2 regions of the Chitinophaga flava genome follow, and region 2 is predicted to be linked to the other one. Evidence: riboswitches for the same ligand, from Rfam matches in the RefSeq annotation. Region 2 holds a riboswitch; the other holds the start of a gene.

Region 1 (15,841 bases), on a different contig from region 2:
CTGTACTTCTACAGGAGTGCCGTCAGTGAGGTTAATCTGACCGCTGGTGATTACGGTATCACCTTCGTTCAGGCCTCCCCGTATTTCCACCTGGTCACCGATGATCTGCCCGGCAATTACCTTACGTTTTTTGGCTACTTTACCTTCCATCACATATACTTCGTTGCTGCTTACACCACCTACAAAAGCAGTGCGGGTGATGAACATGGTTTTGCTGGCCTGCGGTGCTTCAAAATGGGCTGTTCCGTACATACCGGCTTTCAGTTCTTTATCTGCTACGTTGTTTACTTCCATTTCAACCGGATAGTTGAGGGAGTTGTCGCCTTTGGCGGCGATAAAGGTGATAGTACCTTCATAGCTGGCTTCCGGGAACACGTTGGAAGTAACTTTCACTTTCTGTCCTTTTTTCAGGGCAACTATCTGCGCTTCAGGCACGGCTACGGCCAGTTTGAGCCTGGATACATCTACGATGTCAAACATTTTGTTACCAGGAGAGAGGTAAGCACCCTGCTCAACATATTTTTTGTTGATGATACCAGAGATAGGCGCTTTCACGTAAGTATCGCTTACATGGCGGCCGGCGGCTTCATACCTGGTTTTAGCGATATCATACTGTAACCGTACATCATCTACCTGTTTCTGGGTAACACCACCTGTTTTGAAAGCGCTTTCATATCTTTCTTTATCTACTTTCAGCTGGTCGAGGTTGGCTTTTGCAGACGAAAGGTCTGTGCTAACGATCTGTCCGTCGATGTAGGCGATAGCCTGGCCTTGTTTTACCACGCTGCCTTCATCTACCAGGAGTTTGGTGATGCGGCCGGAAGTTTCCGCCAGGTAAGACAGTTCGCGGATAGGAGCGAAGTTGCCGTTGGCCAGGAAACCCTGGGTAAAATCGTTGGTAGATACATGTTGTACCAGTACTGGTACTGCGCCGTTATTGCTTTCTTTTACAAAATTTGTTTTGGCTTCATTGGCTTTTTTATTGGCGTTAAGCTTCCACATGATCAGCACCACTGCACCTACTGTTACTAAGCCCCAGATAATAAACTTTTTCATCTGCAAAAATAGTTTGTGTGTTTATATCCGCCACAGTTGCGGTCTATCGTAATATTCGTTTGTATGTTTAGTTCAGCAGGTCTTTCAGACTGCCTTTGCTTTTAATGATATCCAGTTCTGCCATTTTATATTGCAGCAGTGCTTCGTTGTAGCTGTTCTGGGCATCAGTAAGGGAAGTTTCTGCGTTCAGCAGGTCTGTCAGGTTGGCGAGGCCGAGTTTGTAGTTATTCTGGGTAGAATAGTACACTTCGTTGGCCAGGTCCACGTTTTCCTTTTGTGTATGGATGGTAGACAGATTGGTGCGTACCTGCAGTTTGGCGTTTTCGTATTCGGTGTTCAGACCGAGTGCGATTTCTTCCTTCTGTTTGTTGAGCTGACGCAGCGCAACGTTGGCCTGGCTTACTTTTGAGCGGCGGCCGAAACCATCGAAGATGGGTATACGAAGTGACAGACCTATGGAAGCTGCACCGTACCAGAAAGTAGAATTAGCCGGATCTTTGGCAAACAGAAACTGCTGGCTCATACCGTTATAGGAATAACGGCCAAAGGCAGAAAGAACCGGGAAGTATGCTGCCTGGTAGGCCTTTTTCTGAAGCTCCTGCAGTTGTTCCTGTTTCTGAATGAGTTTGAACTCAGTCCTGTTGTCCAGGTTCATATCATCGTATTGCAATACGCCTGCGGCTTTGTTTTCGATATCTTTCAGTGATGCTGATGGAATAGTAAAGCTGGACTGTAAAGGCATACCCATAACACGTTTCAGGTTGTTAGTCTGCGTAGCTGATGCGTTGAGCAGCTGGGTGCGCTGGGTTTTATAGTTTGTCAGATTTACCTTGATACGGTCCAGGTCTATTTTTTTAGCGAGGCCGTTATCGAATTGTGACTGAGTGGTATTCACCAGCTGGGTCAGCTTTTCGATATTACTGTTGATGGTCGTGATTTTTTCCTGTGTTACCAGCAGCTGATAATAGAGCTGAGACACGTTATAGATCACTTCTTCAGTAGATTTCTGTGTTTGCAGGGAATAATACTCTTCGCCTGCTTTGGCGGCTTTCAGACCAGTGAAAACAGATTTGTTGAAGATCTGTTGTTCCAGTTCAGCACCTACACCAGCGCTATACTGAGTACCAAAAGTAATGGTCACGGAGCTGTCTGCAGGTTTACCCAAAGCAGTACCGGGGATGAGTGACTTTGCCAGTTTCAGGTTATCAGTGTAAGAGGCACTGGCATTGACCTGGGGAAGCGCCTGGGAGCGGACTTCCTGGGTTTTGAATTTACCCATTTCCTCTTCCATTTTTGTTCTGGAGAGTTGGTGGTTGTTACTCAGTGCAAACTTCAGCGCTTCCTGCAAAGTCAGTGGCGCCTGGGCGTAGGCATGATATCCCCCTATCCCCATTAAGAGGATAAGCGTTAACTTTAATCGCTTCATACGTTAATGTTATTCTTCTTCTTTGATTTGCAAATACTGGTTTACCAGCTTATGGCCTTTGATAGTGGCAATTCCCAGTATAAAGTGAGCGGTGACCTGTTCCATTACTACCGGCATTTCAAATTTGTCTGCCGGGTACTGAAGCTGGTCAAAAGCGGCATCCAGCTGCAGCTGGCGCATGCGCGCTATAATATCCAGATCAAGGTTCTGCCGGTATAGGCCTTCCGACATTCCCCTTTTCAGATTTTCTGTGATGCCATACAGGATACAATTGCGCTGGAAGCTTTCAATTTTGTTCCAGGTATCCGGATGGTATTTCTGTATTTCAAACAGCATAACCGGGTTAAACGATCTGGCCATGCTGGTGATGTATTTCATATTACGGACCAGTTCATCGATAGCATTTTCAGCATTAGTCTGTGTTTCCTGAAAAGCGGCGCTGTGGCCGTTTATCATCTGCTCCATGCCCTCGTTGATGAGCGACTGTTTATCAGAGAAATGCTCATAAACAGTTTTTTTGGACATGCCGCAGTCACGGGCAATATCAAACATGGTCACTCCTTTTACGCCGTATGTTCTGAACAGCCTTAATGCCACCTCTAAAATTCTTTCCCTCGCTACCATGATCTTTTATTTATGCCTTCATCGCTTTTATGAATATGTCGATTAACATTTTTTGTTTTTCAATCACGTGTTCAAACGTTTTTTCGTCCAGGTCTGCGTCATTGGTAAAATGGTCCGGAACGGAGAAACGCAGCCCTACCAGTGCTTGTACCATCAGTTCTGATGTTTGTGCTGCATCGGCTACGTTGAATTCACCGGAGGCAATACCAGCTTTGATGATTTCTGTACATACACCGATCTCTATCAGCTTGGCCCTTTTAACACCTTCCTGAAAAGAGGAGGCTCCGTCGTGCTGTATCTTAAAGATCTCCAGACGGCAAAACTTACTGATGAAAACCTTTTTGACATCTATTAAATCATATAAAGCCTGGGCAGCCGACTGGATGTTCTCTGTCACTTTGGCCATCTCTGTAAAATATGCTTCCGCAATTTTCTCCAGTACAGCCAGGTGCATAGCCTTCTTGTCCGGGAAATAATAATATAAAGATGCCTTGGAGCAGTGGAGATCATCTGCGATCTCGTTCATCGTGGTCTTGGCAGCGCCATAATGTGTAAAACGCCTCAGAGCCGCTTCCAGGATCTTGTCCCTCATTTCGTCTTTATTCTCTGCATGCATTAACTTTCTGACTTTTTTAGTTTCAAGGTCAAAATTAGGAAGTTTTTTCAAAATAGTAGAGCTGGTTGACTATTTAACAGGTATTTAACTTTCTGATGACAAAAGTCAAAAAGTCAATCATAGCTCACTAGATAATTACATAATCATGATAATAATAGCTATTAAATTATTGAAATTCAATGTTATTTAAAAGTATTAATAATAAAATATGATCACCCAGCGATTGTTTTAGTGAGAGATTTTTGTTGGGATGATCATCTTCTTATCAAACAATTAACAAGGGAGATTGATCGGATAAATAGGAGAGGAGACTTTTCAGCACTACTGGCAAAAGCTGTTATAATAAGAAGCCAGGGGATACATCAGATACCTTTCAAGGCGCTACAGGAACCGAAAGTATCCGTAGTACTCACGGCTGGAATAGATCTTTGGGGATGTTGCTGGAGGCTCACCAGCCTTGAGACATAAACAAGATACCTCTTGTTAAAGCAGAAAGTCTCTGTGATACGCACAGATTGGGGATAAACCAGATGGTTTGGGGACTGCCGGAGCAAAAGCGCCCTGGCGCTCACCAGCGTGGAGGATTAAACCAGATCGCCAGTGAAAAAATATGGGGCAAAAAAAGGCCCGGGGATCGCCCGGGCCTGTATGATTATTTTAATTTTTCGAGAGCGGATTTGAGCTTTTCGAACATTTCGGGAATCTCCTGTTTCACGCAGGTACCAACGCTGAGGCGGTACCATGGGGAGTTTTTGGAGGAGCCGAAAGCGTAGAAAGGCACCAGGGCCAGCTTAGCTTCATTCAGGATGTAGGAAGTTACCGCAGCCTGGTCCTGGAGTATAGTACCGTCGGCAGTGGTTTTACCTACCAGGTCCAGCTTCACGGTGAGGTAGATGGCAGCCTGTGGAGCGATGGCCTCTACAGCATGACCGGCCTTTTTCAGGTTGTCGAAGCCTTCGTAGATTTTCACCAGTCTTTCTTCAATTTCTGCTTTGAAGTGCTGGAGGTATTTATTCACATTTTCTTTCTGTACCAGGTAGCGTGCGGCGGCTTTCTGTTCTGCCATAGGGCTCCAGGCACCTACGTGAGACAGGATGGCTTTCATTTTACCGATCACATGGGCAGGACCCAGCGCCCAACCAACTCTTACGCCGGTAGCGGCAAAAGCCTTACTCATACCGTCGATGAAGATGGTATAGTCTTTCAGTTCAGGACGCAGCATTACCGGGTTGTAGTGGTGTGTTTCACCAAAAGTCAATACCCAGTACATCTGGTCAAACATGATGAAGAGCGGTTTTTCGTTGGCACCCCTGCTTTTGTTTTCAGCGATAACCAAGTCACAGATCTCTTCCAGCTGTTGTTTGTGGAAAGCGGTACCAGTAGGGTTTTGCGGAGAACAAAGTGCCAGGAGGGTAGCACCTTTCAGCAGCGGTTTCAGTTCAGCTGCAGTAGGCATAAAGTCATTTTCCGCTTTTGTTTCCAGCACCACGTGTTCTGCTTCCAGGAAGTGGGTGTAGTGGTTGTTGTTCCAGGAGGGAGTAGCATAAACTACTTTTTCTCCACGATCAACGATAGTTCTGAAGGTAGCGTAAATGATAGGACGTCCGCCGCAGGAGATCACAATTTCTTTGGCCGGATCATAGGTCAGCCCTTCCCGTTCTGCTATAAAATCACCTACCGCAGTTCTCAGCTCGGCGACACCATCGGCCGGCGGATAGTTGGTCAGGTGTTCCTTATAGGCAGTTATGATTTCCTGTTCAAATTCAACCGGAATAGGGAACACCTTCGGGTCAAAATCGCCGATGGTGAAGTTGTAGATCTTCTCGCCCTTGGCCTGTTTCTCCTTGACTTCAGCTGCTAACTTGATGATTTCTGATCCAATCAATGTTTCGGCTAAATGAGACAGTTTCATAACCTGCTATTTTTTGTTGGTTTTAGAATAATTTTTCAGCGCGGCAAAAGTAACCGATTTGAACATAATTTAAAAGAAATGCCCCCTTCTTTTTGTATCCATCAATATCAACCACTCATTATTGCAATTTATCTAATCAAACTGCATAAATATTGCTTTCCATCTAGCATTATTTTAATTTTAAATATGTATTCCATAGCGGAGATCTTGTGCAAAACCGATTATATTTAGTGTATAAGATGTGATGAAATTAGGGAGAATAACAAAACTTCCTATCTTTGTTTACAGTACATTTACACCTTTTTAGGGGTGCCATGTGAGTGGACAGGCAGATGGGCACATCTCCCCCAACAACTAAGAATGACAAGCAAACTAATATAGACAGACCATGAAATTTATTGTTTCTTCCTCTACTTTATTAAAACAATTACAACAGATCAGTGGTGTTATCAATTCCAATACAGTCCTGCCAATTCTGGAGGATTTCCTGTTCCTGATTGATAAAAATGAGCTGACCGTAGTTGCAACTGATCTTGAAACCGTTATGCGGGTGAAGCTGGAGGTGGAAGCCAAAGAAAACGGACGGATCTGTATCCCGGCGAAAATTTTGATGGACTCCCTCAAAAATCTGCCCGATCAGCCCCTGACCTTCCACATTGATCTGAACTCCTACGCTGTAGAAATCACTTCAGACAATGGTAAGTACAAGGTAATGGGAGAAAATCCGGAAAACTTCCCCAAAGAACCAGCTGCTGATGAAACCACATCTTTTACCATGCCCTCTACCGGCCTGGTAACAGCTATCAACAAAACGCTCTTTGCCGTAAGTAACGACGACCTCCGTCCTGCTATGACAGGCGTTTTCTTCGAGCTGGGCACTGAACATCTCACCTTCGTGGCCACCGACGCCCACAGACTGGTGAAATATGTAAGAACAGACGTAAAATGCCCGCAGCCAGACAGCTTCATCGTTCCTAAAAAACCGCTGAACCTCCTGAAATCTGCCCTGCCGGACAACGATACTGAAATCAAGGTGTCTTATAGCCAGAACCACTTCTTCGTACAGCACGAAGGCGCCCAGATGATCTGCCGCCTCATCGATGCCCGTTTCCCTGACTATAAGGTAGTTATACCAAAAGACAACCCTTACCGCCTCACCGTGGTAAAAAGCGACTTCCAGAACGCCCTGAAACGTGTAGGCGTATTCGCTAACAAAAGCACCAACCAGGTAGCTCTCAATATCACCGGCACTGAACTGCAGCTCTCCGCCCAGGACGTAGACTTCTCCTTTGAAGGTAACGAACGTATGAACTGCCAGTACACCGGCGAGGATATGCAGATCGCCTTCAATGCCAAATTCCTCATCGAAATGCTCAACGCCGCAGAAGGGGATGAAGTAACTGTTGAACTGGCCACCGCTACCAAAGCAGGTATCCTCAAACCTTCCGAAAAAGAAGAAAATGAAGATCTGCTCATGCTGGTAATGCCACTGATGCTGAATAACTAAACTGTAAAAAAGTAACTTTTAGTCCCGCCTAAAGCAAACGGATATACTAAAAGTCACATGCTTATAGCTTAAAACTTATATATAAAGCAATCTCTTCCAAAGAGGTTGCTTTTTTCTTTGCCCATGGCGGAAAAGAGCGCTTATTTATTCCCCAAAATGTTGTAATTTTTAAGCGGAGTAAACAGAAAAACAGCTTATAGAAACGACAGTAGAAACAGTAATTGTATAGATTAGTTACTCCCGAATATCCACCCGTTAGAAATTGTTGCCGGCCCGAAAAAACCTCCAGTATGCATTAAAGCAGCGTTAAAGACAGTTCCGAATATATCTTACCAGTATATGGTAACATTTTTTGAAAATATTCCATCTTATTACCGTACCGCTATCCTGGTGGGCGGATTACTGTTACTGTGGATCACAGAAGGCCTGGTGCCCCGTTTCCACTTCCGTAACAACAAATACCGTCATGCCGGTACTAACCTGTTCTTTACACTCACCACCCTCGTCATCAACACCGCCTGCGCCTTCCTGATCGTCAAAGCCTCCCTGTGGACCAGCAGCTCCCATTTCGGACTCCTGTACTGGCTCCATCTCCCGCTATGGCTCCATACCATACTGGCCCTCCTGATGCTCGACCTGATCGGCGCTTACCTGATCCATCTCGTACAACATAAAGCCGCCTGGATGTGGCAGTTCCATAAAATACACCATATAGACACCCAGATTGACGCTACCACTGCGCTGCGCCATCACCCGGTGGAAAGTCTGTTCCGGGTAGCCGCCCTCTTTGCGGCCATCATCTCCATGGGAGTACCCTTCTGGATGGTAATGTTTTACCAGACCCTGTCCGCATTTATGTCGCAGTTCAATCATGCCAACATACGGCTGCCCAAAGTAATCGATAATATCCTCAGCTGGGTAATTGTATCACCCGATATGCATAAGGTGCATCATAGCCATTACCAGCCGGAAACGGATTCCAATTATGCCAATATTTTCTCTATATGGGATCGCCTTTTCGGCACATTTAAAGCAGTTCCGGATACCACCTCCATCCGTTACGGACTGGATGAATATACGGATAACCGTTACCAGGAAGTAGGACCATTGCTTAAAGTGCCCTGGGAACACCCTGTAACTGACAAAGACAAGGTAAGTGGAGTAAGCAGTAACCTATAATTGTACGATTTTCTTCATCTGTTTATTAAATCCGAAATATATATGCAACACTCAACCACACTCACAAAAACAACCTGCATTGCTGCACTGGTAATCGGCGTTATCGCCGCAGCATTTGCCTTTACCACCAAAACGCCTGCCTATGCCGCTACATCCGGCGCTGTTGCCGGCATAATCGGTCTTGTTTCCCTCTTTATCGGCAGAAAAAACATCGATGATATGCAGCTCGCCGCCGCCGGCATCTTCATGTCGGTAGTAGCCTGCCTCGTAGGACTCTGGCAGATTTACAACTAAGAAGTTTATTTGCTACGACGGTACCTGTCCGTATAGCCTTCAGCAGCTTTTATAGGAAACAATACCAACGATGTATCTGACAACTCCCTGATAATAGTGGTGTCCACAATGGCAGCGGTATCCTTTACCCCCTCCGAATGACTCCACAATAACAGTGTGTCGTTATTCAGCGCCCATTTTTCATATATCAGCGTGTACATGTTAATAGAACGGGCTGTCCCGTTATTACGCAGTTGAAAACCCTGCATTTCCTTATCCAGGCCCGCTACGGGCTGTATCCATTTCCCTATGAGCTTAGCTGCATCAATATGCAGTGTATCAGTTACAGCAGCGATGCTGTCGGTAACGCCGGCATTGCTGCTATCTGTTATAACTATCAGGCTGCTGTCATGAGCTACCTCTTCCGGTGCCCTGCCAGCCTTCTGCTTGCAGGCAATTAATAACAATAAAAATGGCAATAGTGACGGTAACTGTTTCCTTAGCATGAAACTAAATTACGAATTACCACTATATACAACCGCATATTTTTTGCCCGCTCCCAATCTCTATCTCTCACAGAAAAATAATATTCCCACTCCGTTATCATTTTTTCTTTTACTTTTACAATCACTTTAGGGGTGTTTATCCTGAATAAGGATAAGCTGAGATGATACCCTCAGTACCTGAAGCAGTTCATACTGCCGTAGGGAAAAGTAACTGAACTTTCTCATCTTCCACATCCTTAAAGTTTATTGTTTCACTTAAATTCCAACACGTATGGAAGTGCTTGTAAACAATAAACTTTATGCGGTGCAGCAAGGGATAACTATTGCTGCCCTATTACAGTTTATTCAACTCTCTGCTCAAAAAGGTATCGCTATCGCGGTCAACAACCAGGTGGTCCCCAAAAACAACTGGGACCAGCAACCATTACAACACGCCGATAGTATAACCATTATCCGCGCCACACAGGGCGGATAAAAACCGGTATTAATTTTCTTCGTTTACCCTTTTCCGTTATACCAAACGGAAGCGGAATTCCCATGTCCAAAAATTCTTACATCATGCAACAAAAACCCGCGGCCATCAGCCGTACTCCCTTCCCCGCTTCGGAAAAAATCTATGTGAGCGGAACTATCCATCCCGTAAAGGTGGCTATGAGAAAGATAACCTTAACGGATACACGCAGTAACGGCCGCAATGGCGACGCCATCCCTAATGAACCCGTGATCGTATACGATACCAGTGGCCCATACACCGATCCGACTATTGATATCGACGTTACCCGCGGATTACCCCGGCTGCGCGAATCATGGATCAGCAACAGGGGAGATGTGGAACAGCTGCAACAATACACCAGTCCCTACGTCAGACAACTGCAGCAACATGGCGATAACATGCCGCAAATGAGCATCAGCGCCAAACCACTCCGCGCACTTCCCGGGAAAAATGTAACACAGCTGTATTATGCACAACAGGGCATCATCACCCCTGAAATGGAATATATCGCCATCCGCGAAAATCAATACGCAGACAAACTCTTCCGGGAAAACAACCCACTCTGGCATCAGCATCCCGGCAATAGCATGGGAGCCCATATTCCCAAACTCATCACACCCGAATTTGTAAGACAGGAAGTGGCCGCCGGACGCGCTATCATACCCGCCAACATCAACCATCCGGAAAGTGAACCCATGATCATTGGCCGTAACTTTCTCGTAAAAATAAACGCCAACATTGGCAATTCCGCCGTCACCTCCAGCATAGAAGAAGAAGTGGAAAAAGCCGTATGGTCCTGCCGCTGGGGCACCGATACCATCATGGACCTCAGCACCGGCAAAAACATTCACGAAACAAGAGAGTGGATCATCCGCAATTCTCCTGTGCCCATCGGTACAGTTCCCATCTATCAAGCACTCGAAAAAGTGAACGGTAAAGCAGAAGACCTTACCTGGGAAATCTTCCGCGATACGCTTATTGAACAAGCAGAACAAGGTGTGGACTACTTCACCATTCATGCCGGCGTACTACTTCGCTATATACCGCTGACGGCTAAACGAACAACAGGCATAGTATCCCGTGGCGGCTCTATCATGGCTAAATGGTGCCTGGCTCACCACAAGGAAAACTTCCTTTATACACACTTCGAAGACATCTGTGAAATCATGAAAGCTCATGATGTTTCCTTCTCACTGGGTGATGGTCTTCGTCCGGGCAGCATCGCTGACGCCAATGATGCCGCGCAGTTTGCAGAACTCGAAACATTAGGAGAGCTCACCAAAATAGCCTGGAAACATCAGGTGCAGGTAATGATAGAAGGTCCGGGGCACGTGCCGATGCATCTCATCAAGGAAAACATGGACAAACAGCTGGAACACTGCCATGAAGCACCTTTCTACACACTTGGCCCTCTCACTACAGATATTGCTCCCGGCTACGATCATATCACTTCTGGTATAGGAGCCGCCATGATAGGCTGGTTTGGTACTGCCATGCTGTGTTATGTTACGCCCAAGGAACACCTGGGACTGCCCAATAAAGAAGATGTACGGCAAGGTGTTATCACCTACAAAATTGCGGCACATGCTGCTGATCTGGCCAAAGGCCATCCTGGTGCACAACACCGTGACAATGCCCTTAGCAAGGCCCGCTTCGAATTCCGCTGGGAAGATCAGTTCAACCTGTCCCTGGACCCGGAAACAGCTCGTTCTTTCCATGACGAAACCCTGCCTGCAGAAGGCGCCAAAATCGCCCATTTCTGCTCCATGTGCGGCCCTCACTTTTGCTCCATGAAAATTACCCAGGAAGTACGTGACTTCGCTGCCAAACAGGGCCTCGATGAAACAACAGCACTGGAAGCCGGCATGACAGAACAATCAAAAGCATTTGCAGAACAGGGTGGCGAAATATATCAATAAAAACACTTCCGCATGATCTGGATCATCACCTCACCAGAACGCATATACGAAGAAGAAAAAATAATCGCGGACCTGCTGCAGGCAGGAGCCCATCGTATCCTGCTACGCAAGCCAGGCTGGCAGCCGCGGGAATACATGGCTTTGCTGGACAAAACAGACCCGGCCTGTTATGCACGCATTATTGTCCGCGATAACTTCCAGGTATGTCAGCGGTTTCCGGTGGGGGGCCTCCACCTGAGTGGTAAAATACGGGAAAGCATGAACTGCAGAGAGTTACAGCTCTGTCTGCAACGCTACAGGAATTGCAGCACAGGTATCCATGATATGGCAGACATCACTTCCATGGCGCCACAGTTTACCACGCTGCTGTTAAGCCCCGTATTTGACAGTATATCCAAAGCGGGCTACAGTGGCCGTTTTGCGCAATCTCTTCCCGATAAAAAGGGAAGACAGGTGTTAGGCATGGGTGGCATTGATGCCAGCAACATCAGCAGGTTAAAAGACTGGCATTATGATGGCGCCGCCCTGCTGGGCGCTATCTGGCAACAACCGGAACAGGCGGTCAACAATTATCAGCGTATTCAGGCACAATGGAACAGCAACGACCATCCGTAATGAGCTTTGCAGGCCTCGACCCAAGCGGTGGGGCCGGCCTGCTGGCAGATATCAAAACATTTGAACAGCACCGTGTATACGGACTGGGCGTATGTACCGCCCTCACCGTACAAACAGCCAGCGACTTCATTTCGGTGGAGTGGTTGTCGCTGCCCTGTATCCTGGCGCAGGCCAACCCCTTGCTGACCACCAACAGCATCCACTATTGCAAAATCGGTATCATGGCTGATGTACACGGTATGCTGGAACTGGTGCGCACAGTCAAACACCTGTCACCCGGCATCCGTATCATCCTCGATCCGGTGCTCAAAGCCTCCGCCGGACATACTTTCCACGGAAGCATCCAGCACCAGGCCTGGCAGGAACTGCTATCTGAACTGTATCTCCTTACGCCGAATTATCACGAGGCCGGATTACTGGCTGGCATGACCGATGGAGAAGAAGCCGCACAACAGCTTGCAGGCCAGTGTGCCGTACTGCTGAAAGGAGGACATCATGAGGGCAAACCAGGCACAGACACACTTTACAGCGGAAACGACGTATATACGTTCCCGGCAGGGCATGGCCCGGTATATCCCAAACACGGCTCCGGCTGTGTGTTGTCTGCCGCCATTACCGCCTGTCTGGCACAGGGACAGTCATTACCGGATGCCTGTGCTAACGGAAAAGTATACACGGAAAAATTATTAGCAAGTCATGTTTCTCTAACAGGATACCATCACATATGATCAACAAACTGCATTATATCTCACAACAAACAGCTACCGGCAGCCATACCGACAATATCCTGGCTGCCTGCGATGCCGGCTGTAAATGGATACAGCTGCGTATCAAAAATGAAACGTACGAAAACATATTACCAGTAGCCATCGCCGCAAAAAAGATATGTGATCAATACCAGGCATCACTGATCATCAACGACTACCCACATATAGCGGTAGCAGTGGATGCCGCCGGTGTACACGTAGGTCAGAAAGACATGACCGTGGCCGAAGCCAGAGCCATTGCAGGCGCAGATAAGATCGTAGGCGGTACAGCCAACACTCTTGAAGATATACTTGTACACGTTAAAAACGGTGCCAGCTATATCGGGTTAGGTCCCTTCCGCTTCACCACCACCAAACAAAACCTCAGTCCTATACTGGGTTTGGAAGGATACCAGACTATTCTGCAATCACTCCGGCAGCAACAGATACAGATACCGATTGTTGCCATCGGTGGTATCCTGACCGATGATATACCGGCTATTCTGCAAACAGGTATTCACGGCATTGCCGTAAGTGGCCTGATCACACAGGCAGCAGCACGACAGCCGCTGGTACAGCATATTTATGACCTTTTAAATCAGCAATGATGATACAACCATTGACCATTGCAGGTAAAACCTTCACCTCGCGCCTGTTTACAGGTACCGGCAAATTTGCGTCCGCTGCGGTGATGGAAGAAGCCCTGCTTGCCTCCGGCACTCAACTGGTGACCGTAGCCCTTAAACGGGTAGATATACATCATAAAACAGACGATATACTTCCGCATCTGTCGCATCCGCATATACAGTTGTTACCTAACACTTCCGGCGTGCGTACAGCCAGAGAAGCCGTATATGCGGCCCAGTTAGCCCGGGAAGCCCTCGAAACCAACTGGGTGAAGCTGGAAATACATCCCGATCCCCGCTATCTGATGCCGGACCCTGTAGAAACCCTGCAGGCCGCGGCAGAACTGGTGAAGCTGGGGTTTGTGGTATTGCCTTATGTTCATGCTGATCCGGTATTGTGCAAACGTCTGGAAGAAGTGGGTACCGCCGCGGTGATGCCCCTGGGCGCTCCCATCGGTAGTAATAAAGGGCTGTGTACAGCCGATTTCCTTGAGATCATCATTGCACAAAGCAATGTGCCGGTAGTAGTAGATGCCGGCATCGGCGCACCCTCACATGCTGCCAGGGCTATGGAAATGGGAGCAGATGCAGTGCTGGTCAACACAGCGCTGGCCGTAACCAAAGAACCCGTAAAAATGGCCACTGCCTTTAAAGCAGCCGTAGAGGCCGGCCGTATGGCCTATGAAGCAGGACTGGCGCCGGTCAATGCAAGAGCTGTAGCTTCCAGCCCGCTGGTGGCCTTCCTCGATGAAGTATAACTTAAAAACAAGGTCATGTTTAAAAGCATATTTGAACAATACAGCTGGGATGAGGTAAAGGAAAGCATCTATGCTAAAACAGCGGCAGATGTGGAACAGGCCCTGCACAACCAGCGCCGCACACTCAACGATTTTGCGGCACTGATATCACCCGCAGCAGCGGCCTATCTGCAGCCAATGGCAGAAATAAGCCAACAGCGTACCTTACAACGCTTCGGCAATACTATGCAGCTGTATATTCCGCTGTATCTGTCCAACGAATGCCAGAATATCTGTACCTATTGCGGCTTTAGTCTCAACAACAAAATCCCCCGCAAAACACTCAGTAACGCGGAGATATTAAGAGAAACTGCCGTGATCAAGGAAATGGGGTACGACCATGTATTGCTGGTCACTGGTGAGGCACATCAGCAGGTGGGACTGGAATACTTTAAAAACGCGCTGCAATTGTTGCGTCCCCATTTTTCCAATATTTCCATGGAAGTACAACCGATGGATGAAGCTGACTATGCGGCACTTATCCCGCTGGGGCTGCATGCTGTACTGGTATACCAGGAAACCTACCATCAGGAAGACTACAGGAAACACCATCCCAAAGGCCGCAAATCATCCTTTGATTATCGCCTGGAAACACCCGACCGGCTGGGGCGTGCGGGCATTCATAAAATGGGGCTGGGTGTATTGATCGGCCTGGAAGACTGGCGTACAGACAGTTTCTTCACCGCCCTTCACCTGCAATACCTGGAAAAAACGTACTGGCAAACACGTTATAGTATCTCTTTTCCGCGTCTGCGGCCATTTTCCGGAGGGCTGGCCCCCAAAGTGGAAATGAACGACAGGGAGCTCGTACAGCTAATCTGTGCGTATCGTCTGTTTAATCAGGAAGTGGAGTTAAGCATTTCTACCAGAGAAAGGGAATCCTTCAGAGATCACATTATCCGGCTGGGTATTACGAGTATGAGTGCGGGCTCCCGCACCAACCCCGGCGGTTATGCTACGGATCATCAGTCACTGGAACAATTTGAAATATCGGATGAACGAAGTGCAGTAGCTATCGCACAGATGCTCAAACAGAAAGGATATGAGCCGGTATGGAAAGACTGGGATAAGGTATTTGGTTAAATAACAAAGGTGGCTATTATGGCCACCTTTGTCGTTTTCATAGCTGGTTAAAAAGCAATATTACAAGGTTGTAACTTCTCTCAATCAATTAAAGATAAGATGGTAAATGGTATAAAAAAGCCGGGCAATAAAAATGAACAAAATGAATAAAAATGCGTTAGCGTGAACAAAATCAGCTGTTTTTAAAAGCCAACTATCATCTGCTTCTCCTCTCTCTATCAGTACAGGATAAATAAAAAGGCTGCTTCACGATGAAGAAGCAGCCTTGTACCGAAAAATCCCGTAGTTGCCATATTACTTATAAAAATAAGTATGATTGGAATACCGCTTCTCAAAAGTAAATCGCTATTCCTGAACAACCGTATTCTGCTCCATTTTGAACAAAATGAACAGTTGGTGTTTTTTCTGCACAAAAAACCAACCACTAAGGGTTGGTTTAATATACTGTCTTCTGTACGTTTCT
Region 2 (15,841 bases):
TGAAAATACCTGTCAGCATAGCACTCGCTTCAGAGCCACAGGCTACCAATACCTATGTGAGCAACAAAAAGATCGTCATCAATATCAAATATACCAACGACCAGTTCTGGGACGTATTTCAGTATAAGTTTACAGAAGGGAAACCATATACGCAGCAACAGATCGACAACGGTGAAAAAGTGATTGTTATCTCCGAAGATACCCGGAGAAATTATTTTGGTGATGACCAGCATGTAACCGGTAAATACATAGAAACGGACAATGTACAATACCGCGTTATCGGTGTAGTTAAAAATGTGCCGGTAACGCTGCGTTATAACTACGGAGACGCTTTTCTTCCCTATACGGAATCCAAGAGCAACCTGTCTTCTCATGCATATGAAGGTATTTTTATAGCCACGTTGCTGGCCCGCAATAAATCGGACCTGCCCAGGATACAGGAAGAATATCAGCAGATCGTGTCTAAAGTCCAGCTGAACGGACAATACGACAAAGTACAATCCTATGCTGATCCTTACCTCGTGGTCTTTACCCGTCAATCTGTAGCAGCCGATGATGACAGTCAGGATGCAGGCGTGGTGAAAACCTTTTCCGGGGCTGGCGCGCTGCTCTTCCTGTTTTTACTACTACCTACGCTAAACCTGGTCAATATCAATATCAGCCGTATCTCTGAGCGGTCTTCCGAAATCGGTATCCGTAAATCGTTTGGAGCCTCGTCGAAAGTGCTGATCCTGCAGTTTATCGTGGAGAACATCATTCTCACTGTTATCGGCGGTATCCTTGGCGTAGTGCTGGCGGTGGTGGTCATTCAGATATTCAACTACAGCCAGTTTGTAGATAACCTGCATCTCGCTGTCAATTTTACGGTGCTGTTTTACAGCTTTCTCGTATCCCTGATCTTCGGGCTGTTGTCGGGTGTATACCCTGCGTGGCGTATGTCTAAAATGAATGTGGTCACCGCCCTGAAAGCATCCTGAACAAAAAAACTCCCATTATGCTACAACATCTGTTCAAACTTATCTGGAATAAAAAAAAGCATAACTTCCTGATCATGCTGGAATTGTTTTTTTCCTTCCTCGTAATGTTTGCGGTTTTTACACTTGTCATCAACTACTACAAGGCCTACCGTGAACCCAGAGGCTTCGAATATAAGAACGTATGGAACATCACAAGGAATACATCCGGGAGTGAAGACAAGCAGCCGCTTTCGCGGGACTCCGCCATGCTGCTGGAACAGATGGTAAAACAACAAATCCGGTCCATGCCGGAAGTGGAACAAGTAAGTTATACCAGCAATAATACGCCCTACGCCCGCACAAGGATATTTGTGAACAATCTGACCTACGGTAAAGTAAAGACCGTCGCCGACATCTATACAGTGGAAGACAATTATGCAACACTGATGAACATGAAGTTGTTGTCCGGCCGTTGGTTCAACAGAGATGATAACGCTGCAGGCTATACGCCGATTGTCATCAACACAAAACTAAAAGACAAACTGTTCAGGGATGAAGATCCGATCAATAAGGTAATAACGCTTCTTGACAGAAGTTACCGGGTGATCGGTGTAGTGAACGATATGAAGAACAAAGGAGATTATGTGATGCCGGAAAGTGGTTTTTATACCCGCCCCGACTCTACTTTTTATGGTAATAGCAACACGATCCAGGTCAGCGTAAAACCCGGAACCGGCGCCTCTTTTGAAGCACAGCTGTTCAAAACGCTATCGAGTCTGGCAAGGAATGCCAGTATAGAAATTGAGCATCTGGAGAAAAGAAGAGCGGCCAAAAATAAAGAGCAGCTGGTACCGCTGGTTATTATACTGATTGTCACCTTGTTTTTTATCATCAACGTGGCGCTGGGTTTGTTTGGCGTGTTATGGCACAATATCAACAAACGAAGAGGTGAGATCGGGCTGAGAAGGGCCATAGGAGCTACCAAAAAAGATATTGCCTGGCAGCTGATCGGAGAAACGATGGTGCTGTCTACCCTGTCGATGCTGACTGGTTGTTTTTTTGCTATTCAGTTTCCATTGATGAACATCTTTGACCTGAGTACCAGCACTTATTTGCTGGCACTGGTACTATCCATCGTATTTATTTATGTGCTGGTTATCATATGCGCATTGTATCCCGGAAAACAGGCTGCAGATATCTATCCGGCCATCGCGCTGCACGAGAATTAGCGCCGCTGGCAGAAGAATAAAAATGTGTTATCTTTAATTCCATGATATTAATTATCGATGATGATCTTGCAGTAAGGACTTCCTTGCTGCTTCTTTTTCAGCATGAGGGCTACGAAGTGGTGGCTGCATCGCTGCCTGAAGAAGCATTATCCATACTTCATAAGCGTGACATTGCCCTGATTGTGCTGGACCTGAATTTTTCCATCGAAACATCCGGAAAGGAAGGCATGGCACTGCTGCATCGTATCAGGGCGGCGTATCCTTCCATCCCCGTTATGCTGCTCACCGGATGGGGAACCATAGAACTGGCTGTACAGGGGATGAAAGCCGGCGCCAGTGATTTTATCACCAAACCCTGGAGCAATGACCACATGCTGCAATCGGCCAGAACACTGTTGCAACTGCAGCAGGCCAGCACCGAACACCATACCCGCAAACAACTCGATAGTCTGTATAACTTCAATAATATCATCGGAGAAGATCCGCAGATGATATCGTTGCTGGAAACAACCGGCAGGGTGGCGCCTACGGATGCAGCCGTACTGATAACCGGAGAAAGCGGCACAGGCAAAGAACTGATTGCAGAAGCCATTCATCAGAACAGCCTTCGTCATAACAAATCATTCATCAAAGTAAACCTGGGTGGTATTTCCGCATCACTCTTTGAAAGCGAAATGTTTGGCCATGTGCGGGGCGCCTTTACAGATGCCCGCACCGACCGGGCAGGGCGCTTCGAGCTGAGCAATAAAGGAACTATTTTCCTTGATGAAATCGGTGATCTCGATCCGGGTAGCCAGGTGAAACTGCTGCGTGTATTACAGGACCGCACCTACGAAGTGCTGGGCAGCAGCCGCTCCCGTACAGCAGATGTAAGAGTGATATGCGCCACCAATAAAAATCTGCATGAAATGGTGGCCAACGGATCTTTCCGTGAAGACCTCCTGTACAGGATCAACCTGATCAGCCTTCATCTTCCTTCCCTGCGGGAACGCCCCAGAGATATCCCGCTGCTGGCCAACTTCTTCCTCAACAATCTCAGAGAACTCTATAACCGTCCGTCCCTCGCCATGACAGCAGAAGCCCTGAAATGGCTGCAACAGCTGCCACTACCCGGTAATATCAGACAGCTCAAAAACCTGGTAGAACGCTCCGTACTGGTGAGCCGCAAAGATCTGCTGGACATAGAAGATTTCCGTTCCCAGCTGGAACAGTCTCCTGCCAAAAAAGGTTATCTGCAGCTCCCCGAAGTAGGCACGCTTACCCTCGACGAAGTGGAAGTACTGATGATCAAACGCTCACTGGAATTTCACAGGAACAAAATATCCAAAGCCGCAGCCTCACTTGGTCTTACCCGTGGTTCATTATATCGCCGGTTACAAAAATATAACATCCCATATGATGAAACTTCGGACTAAATTCATCCTGTTTGTAGTCATACTTCTTTCCAACATACTGGTATTATCCTACTTCATCCTGAAACAAAACAAACTGCTGTTTCTGGCGTCAGAAGGCTTTGTGCTGATACTGGTACTGATTGCATGGCAGTTATATAAACAGCTGATACGCCCGCTGCAGCTGCTGATGCACGGTACCGAAGCTATCAAAAGCAAAGACTTCAGCATCAAATTCAACCTCACCGGACAATACGAGATGGACGAACTGATAAAAGTCTATAACCAGATGACCGATGAACTGAGGGCAGAGCGAACCAAACAGGAACAACAACATTTATTCCTTGAAAAACTTATCTACACCTCTCCCACGGGAATCCTAATACTGGATTACGATGAAAACATACAACAGGTAAATCCCAGGGCACTCAAGCTGCTTAACGCCGACGCCTCTACGCTGACAGACAAACCGGTAGACAGCCTCTCCCACCCTTTGATGCAGGAGATCAAAACACTGAGATCAGGAGAAACAAGAACCGTTACCCTCAATGGTTCCAGCACCTTCAAATTGCAGAAGTCCCATTTTATTGACAGGGGATTTACCCGTCATTTTATTATGATAGAAGAACTGACCACAGAGATACTGGCCGCAGAGAAAAAGGCCTATGGGAAAGTGATACGTATGATGGCCCACGAAGTGAACAATACGATAGGGCCGGTCAACTCTATTATTCAGACCACCTTAATGTCGGACGGGATCAAAAAAAGTTCTCAGGCAGCGCCTCTGGAACATGCGCTGCAGGTGGCCTTTGAGCGCAATAATAACCTGAGCATATTCATGCGGAATTTTGCAGATGTGGTACGGTTACCGGAGCCACAGCGGGCAGACCTGGACCTGCACGGACTTATCCATTCCCTGTCTGGTTTCCTGGTCACCATGGCCCGGGACAAACACATCGATTTCCGTTATGAGCTGGAAGCCGGTGCTTTTATGATATTAGCCGACAAACGCCAGATGGAGCAGGTACTGATTAATGTGGTAAAAAATTCGATAGAAGCTATCGCAGAAGCAGGGATTATCACCTTTATCACCCATCCCGTCAGCAGACAGCTGATCATCGCGGACAATGGCAAGGGCATCACAGCACAGGACAACGATCAGCTTTTCAGTCCGTTTTACAGCACAAAAAGAGATGGGCAAGGTATTGGCCTTACCCTTGTAAAAGAAGTACTTATCAACCACGGTTTCGAGTTTTCCCTGCAAACACTTCGTCCTGGCCATACGGCCTTTACATTCCGCTTCAGGGAATAGTTATTTTACCGCGCCCATTACTTTTTCAGCGATCATCGGGGAAGTGATGGTACCGGCCACTTTTCTGAAGGCCTCCTTCACCGTTGGCTCGTCAGCGGGTAATTTAGTAGCAATCTGCTCCAGTACTTTTGCTCTCTCCAGCTCGGAAGACAGTTGACCTGTTGCATTAATCAGCGCTATCCAGTGTTCTGATGGCTGATGCTCTTTCTTTGCAAGGAAATACAGGACATCCATCTTACCCAGATCACCACTGATCGTGTTGTTGATCTTTAATGCCCGCACCACCTCATCTGTCATAATCGGCTGAGCCAGTATCAGTTCAAGTGCCTTTGTTTTCTCCAGCCCGGAATGAATGCTTTCCGCAATAGAAAGGGCTGCATTGGCTGTCTGTATGTCACTCATATAACCAGTACGGAACAACTGCAACAGTTTTACTTTTTCCACGTCACCATTGATTTTACCGGCCACCATCTGCGCGATGAGTGTAAGGTCGCTTTGCTGGAGCGAATCTATTTTCAGCAGAAATTCCAGATAGCTGCTTCTCAGTTCATCCGTTCTTGCCGCTGCGGCCTCCCGTAATACAGCAGCACTGCCTCCTTTTTTATAAAGTGCCGGCAGCCTGTTCTTCGCATTAAAGCCATAGACGACCATTTCCCGGAGTGCATCCGCAATAAACGTATTGCGTGCCGCATCGCCCTCCGGACTGTTGCCGGCATCAGACAGTTCATAAGTAATATTCCCCTGTTTGTCGCTGACAGCGGAGAACTTTTTATTGTTCTTTTTATATTTCAGGAAACCTTCCGGAGATATTGTTTTCACAGCTGTTCCCTCTTCATTCAGCTGAATATCGCCCGAATAGGATATCTCCAATGAAACACTGTCGTTGCTGAGGCTGATCGATCCGGAAGCAATGCCATTTTTTTCGGTAGAGGAATAAGAGGTATAGGTATCTCTCTCATCACAGGCAAACAGCAGGGTGAGACCACTCAACGCTATCGCCATTGATATTGATTTTCTCATTAACATGGATTTTATACTAAAATAACTTTTCCGGCATTAATATTACCATCCGGATCATAAAAAAATTGCCATGCAGCAACATTTCCGCCACATGGCAATTTCGGCTACATTACGCCAGCGTTCTGTCCTACGCGTACCGATGTCAGGTACTCGTATTGCGACGGCAGGGTCCTGATTAATTCGTTGGTGCGTTCCCGTATTCTACGGAATGCTTCCAGCGCCCTGGTGCTGTCCATATGCTGCAGAACAGGCAGGCAGTTTTCCGGACTGTAACCCAGCCCCTGCAGCATCACCGCATAGGAGTAGGATTCAAAGCCGTGATAGTTGGGATTGATGTTCCTTGGGTTAGGCAGGCGTACCTTCCACTCTGCCTGACGCTCCTTCAGGTCATCAGATAATTTGAGGTCATGTTTGGTAGCCTTCCAGAAAGGAGTATCATACCGGCTGCTGGCACAGTAGTGCAATGTCAGGAAGTCCCGTACTCCATCGATGCATTCACCGATCGTTTTGTTGTAACGTTTCTGCAATTCAGGAGAGCATTGTTTGTCCGGGAAGTTGGCCACCAGCTCTTCGATACCCTGCTGGATGAAAAAGATACCAGTAGATTCGAGCGGCTCCACAAAGGCGTTGGCCAATCCGATGGCCACGCAGTTTTTCACCCATGCGTTGTGGTTACGGCCTATCCTCATTTTGATCAGGGAGGCGTTGCAGTTATCGGATGCTTTACCTACATGTTTACGGAATTCTTTCTCTGCTTCTTCCGGCGTAATAAATGCGCTGGAGAAAACATAACCGGTACCATCACGGCCGTATAAGGGAATATTCCATACCCATCCTGAGCTCAGTGCGGTAGCACTGGTGAAAGGATTCATACCATCCTTCTCGATATCGCGTGGTACCTGCATCGCCAGCGCAGTATCACAAAGCAGGGATTCTGCAAAAGGAATGAACTGTTCGTTCAGTACCTTGTTGATCAGCATTCCCTTAAATCCGGTACAGTCGATGAACAGATCACCTTCTATTTCACCATGCTCTTTAGTGGTAATGCCAGATATAAAGCCATTTTCGGCCTGTGATACACCTACTACGTCATCGGCTATATGACGTACGCCCTTGCCAATGGCCAGCTCTCTCAGGAAGTTGGCCAGCAGCGCTGCATTAAAATGGTATGCATAAGGATACTGTATCTTCAGGTCGGCCAGCATGTTTTTTTTGAAAGCCCTGTCGGGGGTGAACAGGTCCTGTACTTTTGTGTCAAACACCCTGCCGTCCAGGAATCTGGGGGCGCGTTTGTTGTCGCACAGGGCAGACACCATAAAACTGGAGTAGTCAAAAGCGTCCAGCTGGTCTTTGTGTTTCAGCCACCACTCACCAATATGAAATCCGTCTACGATCTCATACCGTTGGAAAGGATGATAAAAATGTTTTTTTTCTGCGTTCCAATCGACAAATTTGATTGCCATTTTGTAGCTACCGTTGCAATGTGGCATCCAGTCATGTTCTTCCAGCTCCAGGAAGTCGAAGAATAGTTTGATGGTACTGAATGTGGCTTCACCAACACCTACTGTAGAAATATTGGGGGACTCTACAAGTGTTATATCAACATTCTGCCCAAAAACTTTATTCAGATAGGAAGCCGTCATCCATCCGGCAGTCCCACCGCCCACGATGGTAATGTTACTGACTTTGTTACTCATAAGAAGTGATGATTAAAAGAGTTAAGGGGATTGAAAGAAGTAATGAGATGGGTTTTCGTTTATAGTTGATGGTTTACGTTTTATCTGCTATTTCGTGAACAGCGAGTTTTCCGCTCACAAAGGTGATAAGCATCGCTGCAGCATAGCCGCCGCAGTGGGAATTCATTGTAAGTACTTTTTCTTACGGGCTCAGATCATTCAGCAACAACATGGCAGACTTGCCTGAGCACCGGTATAAAAAATCAACAAAGGACGTACAGCAACAGGGCACGGTAACGCTCGTACGCTGATCATCTCCTTATAAATTCTCTGGAAAAAAAGAAAAAAAATGAAGATCTTGTCCGGGATCATCAACTTGCAACATATGTCTACACGAAGAAACTTTTTGCTGCAGGCCTCTCTGGGCCTGGCAGCCACCTCCTTTTCACCCTTAATGGCTGCTGCCGGCAGGAAATCCGACACCACTCCCGCCAAAGACAGGCTCTCTGTAGGCGTAGCGGGATATACCTTTGCCCAATTCAGCCTGGACCAGGCCATCAGCATGATGCAACGGACCAACATCCGGCATATTTCCGTCAAGGACATTCATCTTCCTCTTAACAGCAGCCCGGAAAAAATACAAGAGGTATTAGGTAAATTCAAGGATGCAGGCATTAACGTGTATGCTGTAGGCGTTATCTATATGAAAACCCGGCAGGCAGTAGATGAAGCCTTCGCTTATGCCCAAAGAGTTGGCGTACCCATGATTGTAGGGGTTCCCACACCGGAACTGCTGGACTATACAGAAGAAAAAGTAAAGGCCACCAACATCCGCATCGCCATCCACAACCACGGTCCGGAAGATGCCCTGTATCCCGGTCCTGAAAATGCCTGGAAACATATCCGGAACCGCGACGCGCGCATGGGCTTGTGCATCGACATCGGCCATGCTACCCGTGCGGGCGAAGATCCAGCCAAAGCTGTACTGGCTTACAAAGACCGGGTATTCGACCTCCATCTCAAAGATGTAACACAGGCATCCAAAGATGGTAAGGCCACCGAAATAGGCAGAGGCGTCATCCGCTTCGATCAGCTGGCAAGCGCATTGGAAAAAATAAAATATAAAGGCATCTGCAGCATAGAGTATGAGAAAGACATGGCAGATCCACTGCCCGGTATCGCAGAATCTGTTGGCTATTTCAAAGGGGTCGTTAACACAGTAAAATAATCATTCCGGCAATGCCGGTATCGACAACAAAGGCACCTGCGAATTATAAGCAAGCTCCTTCGATATACTCTTGTGAAAAATGGAAGAGATAAAAGAATGTTTCTTCGGAACCGTCACAATCAGGGATGCATGATGCTCCCGTGAAAACTCGAGCACGCCTTCCACTACATTGTTACCGTTCATATAATGGAAAGTGGGATTGTATTGCTCCAGCAAGTCATGCAGCTGGGAAATCTGCTCTTTTGTTTCCGGGGAATACTTTTCTTCGGAAACAGGTTCCACATTTACTACATGCACTTCCGGCTTAAACAGGTCCAGGAAATGATACAGCTGTTGGGCAGAGGATTTTGATATGTTCCGCAGGTCCGTAGAAAAGATGATGCTTTTGATATCTTTACCTACGATAGCGTCTTTAGGCACTACCAGTACCGGGTATTCGCTCGTTTTCATCACCTGGGAAGTATTACTGCCCATAAAAAAATGTTCCAGGTTCGATTTCCCTGAAATACCCATCACTACCAGGTCTACCTCCTTCTCTTTACAGAGTTTGTTGAGATGATCGGGCAGATAGGTTTCTTCCGCCAGCAGGTCATACTTGATATCTGCATCTATCATAAGGCGCAGCTGGTCCTGGATAGCGGCCAGTGACTCCATGTTCTCCACGTAAACGAGATTATCCATTTTGGGTGTCGGCACAGGAAATTCGGAACCAGCTATAATGGTCCTGTATGCGTGGTAAAGGATGATCCGCTCTACTTGCAGCTTGTTCGCCAGGTTGCTGGCGTATTCTGCCGCCCGGAAGGCAGCGTCCGAAAAATCGGTCAGTATCAGCATCGATTTCATAATAGCTTCATTCAATGTGGCGGAAATAGGGATTGAACAATTGGCCGGCCCAATCCCTGTTTATGTGTCAATGATGGTCCACTCTGAAAGACACTTTACAGATCAGTCCATAGGTGGAGATCTTCCCGTCTTTTACATGCACTTTCAGATCTTTTATAAAAACGGAGTCTACATTGTGCACCGTTTTGGACACTTCCTTCACCGCGTTCTGAATAGCATCATCAAAACTTTTTTCGGAGGAAGCAATAACCTCAATCACTTTTACGATACCCATAACAAAGATTTTAAGGTGAAACAATACAGCATTTGTACATGGAACAAACAATCTAACTGTTTGTTCAACTGCTTTCCTGTGAAGGGTTTGAGGCTTTAAGCGGACAGGCAAAACCTGATACAGAATGTGCAATCCACGCTACAGTAAAAGGCTGTGTCAGCAATTGGTTTTATTGTGAATCAATCGCTTGCCCAAACAGCAGATACGGCATGGTTCTTTTACCTCATTTAATAGCGTTTCTGAAAAGGGGTGGTTTGGAATGAAAACAAATCTGAGATGAAACCCTAATAACCTGAACTGGATAATACCAGCGTAGGGAAGCAGGAAACACGAAGGAGGCACTGGAGAAACCGGCGCCTTCTTTTTTTGTCCTGATTTAATACCTATCTTACGGGTTTGATTTTTTTAATCTAAACCCTGTACTCATGAAAAAACTGTGGATGGCCTGTGCCCTGTTGTTGCCCGCTTCTCTCTATGCCCAAACCGCAACACTCGTTCCTCCCGCTAATATCAGTTATGCCGGATTGGAAAAAAACCTGTTCTTTTACGCCAATACTCGTTGTAAAGTAACACAGACAGGCAGCAACCAGCTGGACCTCAACAAACTTTTTGACGGAAGATATGACCCTTCCTATACGAGTGCTCCTTCTGAGAGTGACCCTACTGTCATCACGATAGAAGGCTTTCAGGCACAACATACCCAGCGACTCGCCTACATCGGATGGACTACCCGCTACTGGGCTCCTGTCCATTTTAAAATTGAAGGTTATGATATGAGCGGCCCCGGCTGGGTAACACTCGCGGAGGTGACTAACCACGCTGCCGGTGAATTCATCAAGGATATTGCTTCCATCCCGGGTTTATACGGCCTGTTCCGGTTTACTTTTTATACTGGTAGCGGTCCCCAGGGGCAACTGGGTATTTCAGAATTATTTTATCTGAACGGAGAGGCTGCACAGGCCTATGATGGGCTGATGGTCCGGTATGATGCGGCCAACAATGTGACGATGGGCAGTAAGCTCCGCCCTTCCAATCTGAATGTGAATGGACAGGTCAATACCAACAGAGTAAAAGTCACCCAGGATAGCTGGGCCGATTTTGTGTTTGACCCCGCCTACACGCTGCCATCATTACCAACCGTGGAAAAGTTCATTCAGGACAACCAGCACCTGCCCAACATTCCCTCCGCAAAAGAAGTAACTGATAAAGGGCTGGACCTGGGCGATATCAGTGCCCGGCTGCTGCAGAAAATAGAAGAACTGACCCTCTACATGATCGAACAGCATAAAAAAATCGAAACCCTGACAAAAGAAAATCAAGCCATGGGCGAAAAGATCCAACAACTGCAAAATGAGCGCAGCACTAGATAATTTCAAGTCGTTTTGACAGAAATCGTTTATTATCAATACCTTAATCCTGAAAATATTTCATTTTCGTGTAGGATTAAGTGTTATATTAGTTCGATAAAATATTACCGGCAGACTTTTTGATACTAACCCGGCTCATAGACCAATGATCAGCTTATAACTTATGAATGCTATGTTACCAACAAAATAGGTTTAACCCTGATTCAAACGCTGTTCCATGACCGCCATTACTTATGCCATCAATAACAGATGAACAACTATTACCATTATTCCTTTGACCTCTGGTTAACACTGATCAGATCAAACCCTTTCTTTAAACGGGAAAGAACAAAGTTTTTTTTTGATCATTTTAACCAACAGCATAAATCACTGGAAGAAACAGACCGGATCTTCCGCAGGATTGACCTTATGACGAATGCCATCAACGAAAAAACCGGTGGTAATCTCGAAGCGGAAGAACTGTATCTGATGGTGATCAGTGAGATGAATGACCACCGGTATGATTTTGAGAAGATAGACCTGCAGGCGCTTTACGGAGAAATGGAATCACTGGTAATGAAATATCTGCCGACGGTATATTGTTCTGCTACCATTAACGTATTGCGTACACTCAAAGCAAGACAGGGCTGTACTCTCAGCCTGCTGAGCAACACCGCCTTCATCAAAGGCCGTACGCTGAGACGGGTGCTGCAGGAACTGGAACTGGACCGTTACCTCGATTTTCAGTTGTATTCAGATGAAAAGGGGATGTCTAAACCGAATAAGCAGTTTTTCCGCATGATGCTGGATCATATTGCCAGCGCCAGAAACGGGGAATTACTGGCTCCCGGGCATATAATTCATATAGGCGACAACGTGAAAGCAGACATTCAGGGAGCCAGTGCCATAGGTATCCATACCTTATTGGTCAACTCCAACAATCAATGTATTTCAAGTTTACTGAACTGATGAAACAGACCTATTCATTGCACAAAATCACCGATGCCAGCGATTTCGGATTCTGTCCGGATGACTATAGCCGTTTTAAATTCGGAGACGACGCGGTAGCTGCAAAATTCGGTATCAGTCTGGCAGATGGGTTTATAGCACATCACCTGTCAGGACGCTCCATCCCGCAACTGGTGGTGGTATCCAGCCCCTATGCCTTTATCCCTACCGCCACCTTTGCCATGAAAAACCATTTCGTTTTCCGGCTCAACAGGTGGCTGGCAACCAACGGCCATCCGGTACTGCAGGAAACCAAAGTACACCGTACCATCACCTACAAGGAAGATTACGGTGAACTGGATGCGGAGCAACGATTGAAACTGATCGGTAACGATTCTTTTCATATAGACCGGGAATTCCTGGCCGGCAAAACGATCCTGTTCCTCGATGATATCCGTATCACCGGCGGACACGAAAGAATGATCCTCAAAATGGTGGAAGCCTATCAGCTGACCAACGAGATGTATATGCTCTATTTCGCTGAATTGCAGAACCATAACATACATCCCAACATTGAGAACTATCTCAACTACCATTATGTGAAGTCTGTCTTCCACCTGGAAAAAATCATTCAGGACGAACATTTCTGTATCAATACCAGAATTGTAAAATATATTCTCAATTACGATTTCGATTCATTTTGTATTTTCCTGCAGAATCAATCGGACAAGTTCATTCATCTTTTGTATGATATGGCGCTAGGCAATGGTTATCATACTATTGAAGCCTATCAACGGAATCTTCATTATATTAACAGCTATATATTTCATAGAAAACATAAAAGCATAGAACATGGCAATTAATTTGCAAAAAGGACAACGGCAGGCAATTAATGCTCCCAAATTTACGATTGGACTCGGCTGGGACACCAACGCCTCTTCTACCGGCACCAGCTTCGACCTGGACGCTTCCATCTTTGTGATGGGCGAAAACAAAAAGATCCTGTCCGACCAGCACTTTATCTTTTACAACAACCTCGTTTCCCCTGATGGTGCAGTAGAACATACCGGCGATAACCTCACCGGTGAAGGCAGCGGCGACGACGAACAGATTAAAATAGACTTGTCTAAAGTAGATCCCCGTGTTACCGAAATATGTGTGGTAGTAACCATCCACGAAGCGGAGAACAGAAGGCAGAACTTCGGCCAGGTAAGAAACTCCTATGTGCGTGTATTCGACTCCGTTACCAACGAAGTGATACTGAAGTATGAGCTGGAAGAAGACTTCTCCATCGAAACAGCCGTGGAGTTTGGCCGTATCTACAAACGCAACGATGAATGGAAATTCGAAGCCGTTGGCGTAGGCATGAAAGGCGGATTGCAGGACTATCTGAACAAATACAACTAATCATTAACACAACGAATAACACAACGATATAATGGCTATTAATCTTCAAAAAGGACAGCGCATCAGCCTCGAAAAAAGCAACGGCGCCAAACTGCAGCATATCTGTGTAGGCATCAACTGGGGCGCCATTGAAAAGAAAGGTCTTTTTGGCCTGTCCAAATCTAAGGAAGCCGTAGACCTCGACGGCAGCTGCGCATTGTTCAATGAACAAAAACAGCTCCTGGACGTGGTATATTTCGGCAACCTCCGTTCTAAAGACGGGGCCGTACAACACAGCGGCGACGACCTGACCGGCGACATGAATGGCAACGACGGCCTGGATAACGAAGTGATCACCCTCGACTTCTCCCGCCTCGACAGTACCACCAACTACGTTGCTTTTGTGCTCAACAGCTTCAGAGGTCACGATTTCGGCACCATCCCGTTCGCTTCCATCCGCATCTATGAAGGCTCACCTTCCCGCGTAAACGAAGTATTTGCCACCTACGACATCGCCAGCGGCCCCGGTTTCGCCGGTCACGTGTCTATGGTAATGGGCGTTTTCTACAAAAAGAACGGTGAATGGAAATTCAACGCCATCGGTGAACCTACCCGCGACAAAAAACTGCCGGAAACAGTAGATACTGTTGCAAGGCAATACCTGTAGTCCTTACCTTTGTAATGCTATTACTTTTTAATCTGATACCTTATGGAAGCAAATCCTAATGTTACCGATCAGGCACTCACCCCCGTAAGACTGGACAAAGACGGCAATGCCAACCTGTCCAACATTACCCCGGCAGAGACCCAGAAGTACAACGAGCTGAATAAATCACTGGTTACCACCGATGTGAACTCTGTCCTGAACTACGGGGCCGAAGCACAGAACTCCATGGAACGTTACAGCAACGAATTCCTGACTTCTGTACGCACCTACAATTCAGGTGAAGTAGGCGGTTTGATCAACGAACTGCTCTCTGAACTGAATTACATCGACGTGGATGAGCTGAACCAAAGCGGCTTTAAAAGCTTCATCTCCAAAATGCCTTTCCTGAAAAAACTGGTCGTCGACGCCCAGAAACTCTTTCAGAAATATGATACCGTTATCAATAATATTGATAAAATCACCAATAAAATCAAGGCCGGACGTATCAACTCCCTGAAAGACAACAGCTCCCTGCAAACCATGTTCGACAGCAATGTCAACTACATCAAGCAGATGGAAGACCTGATCATTTCAGGACAGCTGAAACTCAATGAGCTGAGTGAAAAACTCGCTCAGATGGAACTGAACGCCGCCAACTACAACGACTACGAAATCGCCGACCTGAGAGATTTCATCAGCCGCCTCGATAAAAGGCTGGCCGATATGAAAATAGTGCGCTTCATCATGTTGCAGTCACTCGCTCAGATCAGACTGGTACAGAATAACAATACCTCTATCGCAGAAAAAGCGCAGTCCATCATCTCTACCACCATCCCTGTCTGGAAAAACCAGCTTACCATCGCGGTAGCGCTGCAAAGACAGAAAGCTAACGTAGAGATGCAACGCAAAATCTCCGATACCACCAATACCATCCTGCAAAAAAATGCAGACCTGCTCAAACAGAACAGTATTGAGGTTGCAAAAGAAAACGAGAAGACAGTGGTGTCTATCGAAACACTGAAAAGGACCACCCAGTCACTCATCGAAACGTTGCATGAGGTGAAGAAAATCCACGACCAGGGCGCTGAAAGCCGTAAAGTGCTGAATAGCGAACTGCAAAACCTGGAAACAGAGCTGAAGAAAAATGTAACTAACGTTAGCTAATCGTGTAAAAGTAATGGAGGATAACCTGGCAATTATTTTAAATGAATCAAATAAAACTATCAGCAAACTACAATTGCTGTCCGCTTTTTTTGAAGAGGAGATTATTTACAAAATATATCTCCGAAGCCAGGTTGTCCATAAATTATTTGAAACCAATCCCGAGCTGGACATCAATAAGCTCGAACTGTTCCACCTGCAGTATACCGCTTCTGCCATCGAACTGCTGAAGAAAATCAAATCCGCTAACGAAAGGAATGTAAGCCTTATCTACGACGAGATACAGCTCAACAGGGAAATGATGGAGAAACTCAACAGCTCCGTCTTTTCTGAAAAAAACTATACGCTCGACAAACAGAAACAAGCACTGAAAATCAATCTGTCGCTGCGGAGACTGTACCAAACACTCTCCGACAACACCGATG

The links. A riboswitch is a leader RNA that binds a small molecule or an ion and turns the genes downstream of it on or off. The one in region 2 is predicted to bind thiamine pyrophosphate.
Region 1: linked by a shared signal. The riboswitch ahead of thiS (sulfur carrier protein ThiS) and the one ahead of DF182_RS26175 (SlyX family protein) in region 2 are both predicted to bind thiamine pyrophosphate.

What each region holds. Positions count from the first base shown of each region.
Region 1 is NZ_QFFJ01000001.1:3,175,601-3,191,441, forward strand. It holds gene DF182_RS12670 (efflux RND transporter periplasmic adaptor subunit) at 1-1,056, opposite strand, end outside; gene DF182_RS12675 (TolC family protein) at 1,124-2,482, opposite strand; gene DF182_RS12680 (TetR/AcrR family transcriptional regulator) at 2,492-3,106, opposite strand; gene DF182_RS12685 (TetR/AcrR family transcriptional regulator) at 3,117-3,722, opposite strand; gene DF182_RS12690 (pyridoxal phosphate-dependent aminotransferase) at 4,375-5,634, opposite strand; gene dnaN (DNA polymerase III subunit beta) at 6,023-7,141, shown strand; gene DF182_RS12700 (sterol desaturase family protein) at 7,481-8,320, shown strand; gene DF182_RS12705 (hypothetical protein) at 8,363-8,614, shown strand; gene DF182_RS12710 (lipocalin-like domain-containing protein) at 8,620-9,099, opposite strand; TPP riboswitch at 9,218-9,320, shown strand; gene thiS (sulfur carrier protein ThiS) at 9,371-9,574, shown strand; gene thiC (phosphomethylpyrimidine synthase ThiC) at 9,658-11,511, shown strand; gene DF182_RS12725 (thiamine phosphate synthase) at 11,524-12,126, shown strand; gene DF182_RS12730 (hydroxymethylpyrimidine/phosphomethylpyrimidine kinase) at 12,102-12,854, shown strand; gene DF182_RS12735 (thiamine phosphate synthase) at 12,851-13,480, shown strand; gene DF182_RS12740 (thiazole synthase) at 13,480-14,256, shown strand; gene thiH (2-iminoacetate synthase ThiH) at 14,272-15,378, shown strand; gene DF182_RS12750 (ferritin-like domain-containing protein) at 15,815-15,841, opposite strand, start outside.
Region 2 is NZ_QFFJ01000002.1:2,497,137-2,512,977, reverse strand. It holds gene DF182_RS26220 (ABC transporter permease) at 1-977, shown strand, start outside; gene DF182_RS26215 (ABC transporter permease) at 995-2,185, shown strand; gene DF182_RS26210 (sigma-54-dependent transcriptional regulator) at 2,227-3,600, shown strand; gene DF182_RS26205 (sensor histidine kinase) at 3,581-4,888, shown strand; gene DF182_RS26200 (hypothetical protein) at 4,889-5,908, opposite strand; gene DF182_RS26195 (tryptophan halogenase family protein) at 6,013-7,605, opposite strand; gene DF182_RS26190 (sugar phosphate isomerase/epimerase family protein) at 7,970-8,812, shown strand; gene DF182_RS26185 (universal stress protein) at 8,813-9,655, opposite strand; gene DF182_RS26180 (dodecin family protein) at 9,723-9,929, opposite strand; TPP riboswitch at 10,164-10,265, shown strand; gene DF182_RS26175 (SlyX family protein) at 10,355-11,299, shown strand; gene DF182_RS26170 (HAD family hydrolase) at 11,546-12,244, shown strand; gene DF182_RS26165 (phosphoribosyltransferase family protein) at 12,220-13,086, shown strand; gene DF182_RS26160 (TerD family protein) at 13,076-13,630, shown strand; gene DF182_RS26155 (TerD family protein) at 13,662-14,276, shown strand; gene DF182_RS26150 (toxic anion resistance protein) at 14,319-15,419, shown strand; gene DF182_RS26145 (hypothetical protein) at 15,433-15,841, shown strand, end outside.